Alloactinosynnema sp. L-07: one gene and its partner. The protein of the gene in region 1 binds, or shares a complex with, the protein of each later gene. Links are inferred from orthologs where the notes say so. Each region holds a gene or a part of one and is shown in the gene's direction. Other genes may lie near its edges.

Region 1 (3,139 bases):
GTCGGCCGTCGCCGCCGGCTGCTCAACTACCTGACCAAGGTCGACATCGAGCGCTACCGTGCGCTGATCTCGCGCCTCGGCCTGCGTCGATAGCGTGACACTGGGGGGAGTGGCCGACGGTCACTCCCCCCACCCATAACTCAACAAGCAACGAAGGCTCTGCTCACCAAGGGCAAGAGTCAAAAGGCTCTGCTCACCAGGGCATGAGTCAAAAGACGAAGAGCCAGCACGCCGCGCACCACGGGACCAAGTTCGCCGGTCCTCGGTAGTGGTCTCCGGGACACGACACAGGGAGTGTCGATCAAACCCCGAAGACTTCGATCGAAGACCGGCCTCGTCCGAACCGCGCCCGTGCTCGGGTTGCGCGCTGGCTCGAAGACGAGGAGATATATGACTGACAACACCGTGCACGAGTCGACAGCCGTCATCGATAACGGCAAGTTCGGCACGCGCACCATCCGATTCGAGACGGGCCGCCTGGCCCGCCAGGCCGCGGGCAGCGTCGTGGCCTACCTCGATGAGGAGACCATGCTGCTGTCGGCGACGACGGCGTCGAAGCACCCCAAGGAGCACTTCGACTTCTTCCCGCTGACCGTGGACGTCGAGGAGCGCATGTACGCCGTGGGTCGCATCCCCGGCGCGTTCTTCCGCCGCGAGGGCCGCCCGTCCACCGACGCGGTCCTGACCTGCCGCCTCATCGACCGCCCGCTGCGCCCGTCGTTCGTCGACGGCCTGCGCAACGAGATCCAGGTCGTCATCACGGTCCAGTCGCTCAACCCGCAGGACCTCTACGACGTCGTGGCGATCAACGCCGCGTCGGCGTCCACCCAGCTCGCCGGGCTGCCCTTCTCGGGCCCCATCGGCGGTGTCCGGGTCGCGCTCATCGAAGGCCAGTGGGTCGCGTTCCCGACCTACGAGCAGCTTGAGAAGGCCGTCTTCGACATGGTCGTCGCCGGTCGCGTCGTGAACAACGACGTCGCGATCATGATGGTCGAGGCCGAGGCCACCGACAACGTGATCGACCTGATCGAGGCCGGTGCCCCGGCGCCGACCGAAGAGGTCGTGGCGCAGGGCCTTGAGGCCGCCAAGCCGTTCATCAAGGTGCTGTGCGACGCGCAGGCCGAGCTCGCGGGCAACGCCGCCAAGGCGACCGGCGAGTTCCCGACCTACCCGGCCTACCAGCCCGACGCGTACGACGCGGTCGCGGCCGCCGTCTCCGACCAGCTGGCCGAGGCGCTGACCATCGCGGGCAAGCAGGACCGCGAGAACCGCATCGACGAGGTCAAGGCCCTGTGCCTGGAGACCGTCGGCGCCCAGGCGGCGTTCGAGGGTCGCGACAAGGAGATCGGCGCGGCGTTCCGCTCGCTGAACAAGAAGCTCGTCCGCCAGCGCATCCTGCGCGACAAGGTCCGCATCGACGGTCGCGGTCTGACCGACATCCGCGACCTGTCCGCCGAGGTCGCGCTGATCCCGCGGGCGCACGGCTCGGCACTGTTCGAGCGCGGCGAGACCCAGATCCTGGGTGTCACCACGCTGAACATGCTTCGCCTGGAGCAGCAGATCGACTCGCTGTCCCCGGAGACGCACAAGCGCTACATGCACCACTACAACTTCCCGCCGTTCTCCACCGGCGAGACCGGCCGCGTCGGCTCGCCGAAGCGGCGCGAGATCGGCCACGGCGCGCTGGCCGAGCGGGCCCTCATGCCCGTTCTCCCCAAGCGCGACGAGTTCCCGTACGCCATCCGCCAGGTCTCCGAGGCGCTGAGCTCCAACGGCTCGACCTCGATGGGCTCGGTCTGCGCGTCGACCATGTCGCTGCTCAACGCCGGTGTGCCGCTCAAGGCGCCGGTCTCGGGTATCGCCATGGGCCTGGTGTCCGACGAGGTCGACGGTGAGACGCGCTACGTCGCGCTGACCGACATCCTCGGCGCCGAGGACGCCTTCGGCGACATGGACTTCAAGGTCGCGGGCACCAAGACCTTCGTCACCGCCCTGCAGCTGGACACCAAGCTCGACGGCATCCCGTCGGAGGTCCTGGCCCAGGCGCTGGAGCAGGCCAAGGACGCCCGGTACACGATCCTCGAGGTCATGGCCGAGGCGATCGACGGTCCGGACGAGATGTCCCCGTACAGCCCGCGCGTGACCAGCGTGAAGATCCCGGTGGACAAGATCGGTGAGGTCATCGGCCCGAAGGGCAAGATGATCAACTCGATCACCGAGCAGACCGGCGCCGACATCTCCATCGAGGATGACGGCACGATCTATGTCGGTGCCGCGGACGGTCCGTCCGCCGAGGCCGCCATCGGCCTCATCAACGCCATCGCGAACCCGCAGCTCCCCAAGGTCGGCGAGCGCTTCCTGGGCACGGTCGTCAAGACCGCCGCCTTCGGCGCCTTCGTCTCCCTGCTGCCGGGCAAGGACGGCTTGGTCCACATCTCCAAGCTGGGCAACGGCAAGCGCATCAACAAGGTGGAGGATGTCGTCAAGGTCGGCGACAAGCTCCGCGTCGAGATCGCCGACATCGACCAGCGCGGCAAGATCAGCCTGGTTGTCGTCGAAGACGCCGAAGCCGCTCCGGCCGCTGACGCGCCGGTCGAGGCTCCCGAGACGGTTGAGGCGGCTCCTGCCCAGTGAGTGAACGCTCCACGGCGGCCGCGAGTGCTCTTCTGAGCGCTCGCGGCCGTTCCGCAAAGGTCCAAGGCCACCTCCAGAAGCCGGGGAGCACCCTGACCCTGGAGAACTCCGCCGACGCCATCGTCAAGCGCACGCTGCTCCCGGGCGGCATGCGGGTGATCACCGAGCAGGTGCCGGGCGTGCGCAGCGCGTCGGTGGGCATCTGGGTGCAGGTCGGGTCGCGCGACGAGCCCAACGCCGTCGCCGGTGCCGCGCACTACCTCGAACACCTGCTGTTCAAGGGAACCGCGAAGCGCACCGCGGCGCAGATCGCCGAGGAGATCGACGCCGTCGGCGGCGAACTCAACGCGTTCACCGCCAAGGAGCACACCTGCTACTACGCGCACGTCCTCGACGAGGACTTGCCGCTGGCCATGGACCTGGTCTCCGACGTCGTGTTCGACGCCCTGTGCGCCGAGTCCGATGTGGAGACCGAACGCAACGTCGTCCTCGAAGAGATCGCCAT
Region 2 (3,032 bases), 3.0 Mb from region 1 along the record:
TGATCCCGGTGGCCATGTTCGGCACCGACAAGGCCAACCCCATCGGCTCGAAGATGTGGCGGCCCTACCCGATCCGGATCAAGGTCGGCAAGCCGCTGGACTTCTCCCGCTACGCGGGCCTGGAGGGCGACCGTTTCGTCGAACGCTCGATCACCGACGAGATCATGTACGCGCTGATGGAGCTGTCCGGCCAGGAGTACGTCGACATCTACGCGGCCAAGGCCAAGGAACTGGAGGCCGCCCACAAGGCGGGCGCGGTCACCGACGTCCCCACCCAACTCAAGCGCGAGGCCCGCGTCCCGGAGACCGAGGCCAGCTAGCCAACCATGGCGTTGCAGCCCGCTCTCGTCCCGCAGCCGCTTGAGTTCGGCCGTGAGTCTGCGTCGGTTCAACTAGTCTCGCTCGGTGCGATTCTTTTATGACTGCGAGTTCATCGAGGACGGAACGACCATCGACCTGGTGTCGATCGGTGTGGTGGACGAGAACGGGCGTGAGTTCTACGCGGTCTCCACTGAGTTCGACCCGGCCAAGGCCGGTCCCTGGGTGCGCGACAACGTGCTGGACAAGCTGCCATCGCCCGCGGACAAGGCGTGGTGCGACCGGGCCACGATCCGCAAGCGGCTGCTGGAGTTCCTGACCACGCCCAAGTCCCGCGACAAGATCGAGCTGTGGGCCTGGTTCGGCGCCTACGACCATGTGGTGCTCGGGCAGCTGTGGGGGGCGATGCCCGCGCTGCCGCGGGAGATCCCGCGCTTCACCCGGGAGTTGCGGCAGCGCTGGGAGGACGTGGGCAAGCCGCACCTGCCGACCCCGCCGAACGACGCGCACGACGCGCTCGCCGACGCTCGTCACAACCTCGTCCGCTGGCGCATCATCGAAGCTGAGTGGCGCAAAAAGGTCGCCGGATAGCCCCCTGCTTGCTACACCGATTCAGTAGCCGGCAGGCTGGGCGTCGACATCGGTGACGACGGTCACTGTCTCGGTCAAGGTCCAGGAGGGGCTCATGCGGGTCGGCGTGCTCACCGGCGGCGGTGACTGTCCAGGTCTCAACGCGGTCATCCGGGCGGTGGTCCGGAAGGGGATCGAAGGCCACGGCTGGGAGATCGTCGGGTTCCGCAACGGCTGGCAGGGACCGATCGATGGCAACACCAAGCCGGTCGGACTCGCCGAGGTAGAGGACATCCTGACCCGCGGCGGCACCATCCTCGGCTCCTCGCGGACCAACCCCTACAAGGTCGACGGCGGTCCGGAGAAGATCCGCGCGACCCTGGCCGAACTGGGCGTCGACGCGCTCATCGCGATCGGCGGCGAGGACACGCTCGGGGTGGCCAAGCGGCTCACCGAGGACGGCATCGGGGTCGTCGGCGTGCCGAAGACCATCGACAACGACCTCAACGCCACCGACTACACCTTCGGCTTCGACACCGCCGTGCACATCGCCACCGAGTCCATCGACCGGCTGCGCACCACCGCCGAGTCCCACCACCGGGCGCTGGTCGTGGAGGTCATGGGCAGGCACGCGGGCTGGATCGCGCTGCACTCCGGCCTCGCGGGTGGGGCCAACGTGATCCTGGTGCCGGAGCGGCCGTTCAGTGTCGACAAGGTCATCGAGTGGGTGCAGCGGCGCTTCGAGCGGCAGTACGCGCCGATCATCGTGGTGGCCGAGGGCGCGCTGCCCGAGGGCGGCGCCGAGGTGCTGGCCAGCGGCGAGAAGGACGCTTTCGGGCATGTCCGGCTCGGCGGCGTCGGCACGTGGCTGGCCGAGGAGATCGCGGCCAAGACCGGCAAGGAGTCCCGCGCCGTGGTCCTGGGCCACACCCAGCGCGGCGGCACGCCCACCGCCTACGACCGGGTGCTGGCCACCCGGTTCGGCCTGCACGCCGTCGACGCGGTGGCCGACGGCGACTTCGGCGTGATGGTGGCGCTGCGCGGCACCGACATCGTGCGGGTCAAGCTCGCCGAGGCGACCGCGGAGCTCAAGACCGTGCCGCTGGAGCGGTACGCCGAGGCCGAGATCTTCTTCGGCTGATCCCGCGGGCGCGTTATGGTGCCCGCCATGGAGGATCTGCTCTGGGCGGGCGCCGACGCGCAGGCCCGTGCCCTGCGCGACGGCCAGGTCACCGCGCCCGATCTGCTCGAGGCCGTCCTGCGCCGCGCCGAGTCGCTCAACCCGACGCTGAACGCGTTCCGTGTTCTCTATGTCGACGCCGCCCGTGAAGCGGCGCGCGAGGCCCAGCGCAGACTCGACGCGGGGGAGCGGACCCCGCTGCTCGGCGTGCCTGTGGCGGTGAAGGACGACACCGACGTCGCCGGTGACGTCACCACCAAGGGCGCCCGGCCGCAGTTCCCGCCCGCCGCGGCCGACAGCGCCGTGGTCGCCCGGCTGCGCGCGGCGGGCGCGGTGGTCGTCGGGCGGACGCTGACCCCCGAGCAGTGCCTGTGGCCGTTCACCGAGACCCTGACCTACGGTGCCACCCGCAACCCGTGGAACCCGGACTACACCACCGGCGGCTCGTCTGGCGGGTCCGCGTGCGCGGTCGCGGGCGGCATCGTCGGCGCGGCGACCGGTTCCGACGGCGGCGGCTCGATCCGCATTCCGGCCACCGCGACCGGGGTGTTCGGCATCAAGACCTCGCGCGGTCTGGTCGACCAGACCCCGTGGGTCGGCGGGTGGAACGGCCTGTCGGTGATCGGCCCGCTCGGCCGCACGGTCGCCGACGTGGGCGCCCTGCTCGACGTGATCGCCGACGGCGGCGACTACCGGGCCGCTGTCGACGCCGACCCCGGCCCGCTGCGGATCGCCCTGTCGTGGCGCACGCCGATGGGCCGCCCGCCGATGAACCCCCGCTGGCGCCGCGCGGTCATCGACACCGCCGACCGGCTGCGCGATCTCGGCCACAGCGTCACCGAGGTCGACCCGCCGCTGGGCACCGCCCCGTCCACCCTGTTCCTGATCCGCTACCTGCGCGGCGTGGCCGACGACGTCGCGGGCCTGCCGCATCCGGAGTGGCTGGAGTCGCGGACCCGCAAGA

What was found. The genes of interacting proteins can lie anywhere in the genome.
Region 2: BN1701_RS16430 (region 1) and BN1701_RS03500 share a complex: the UniProt entries of both Bacillus subtilis proteins name them as parts of the possible RNA degradosome complex. The link is inferred for Alloactinosynnema sp. L-07 from one-to-one orthologs.

What each region holds. Positions count from the first base shown.
Region 1 is NZ_LN850107.1:3,735,347-3,738,485, reverse strand. Bases 21-3,012 are described here. They hold BN1701_RS16430 (polyribonucleotide nucleotidyltransferase), read left to right. Parts: upstream 21-390; coding sequence 391-2,634; downstream 2,635-3,012. Other genes in these bases: BN1701_RS16425 (M16 family metallopeptidase), read left to right, coding at 2,631-3,012; rpsO (30S ribosomal protein S15), read left to right, coding at 21-93. In the rest of the region: more of rpsO, read left to right, coding at 1-20; more of BN1701_RS16425, read left to right, coding at 3,013-3,139. UniProt on the Bacillus subtilis protein: Involved in mRNA degradation. Catalyzes the phosphorolysis of single-stranded polyribonucleotides processively in the 3'- to 5'-direction. Necessary for competence development in Bacillus subtilis.
Region 2 is NZ_LN850107.1:691,290-694,321, forward strand. Bases 132-3,016 are described here. They hold BN1701_RS03500 (6-phosphofructokinase), read left to right. Parts: upstream 132-1,003; coding sequence 1,004-2,029; downstream 2,030-3,016. Other genes in these bases: BN1701_RS03490 (1-acyl-sn-glycerol-3-phosphate acyltransferase), read left to right, coding at 132-320; BN1701_RS03495 (polyadenylate-specific 3'-exoribonuclease AS), read left to right, coding at 406-909; BN1701_RS03505 (amidase family protein), read left to right, coding at 2,057-3,016. Outside these bases: more of BN1701_RS03490, read left to right, coding at 1-131; more of BN1701_RS03505, read left to right, coding at 3,017-3,032. UniProt on the Bacillus subtilis protein: Catalyzes the phosphorylation of D-fructose 6-phosphate to fructose 1,6-bisphosphate by ATP, the first committing step of glycolysis.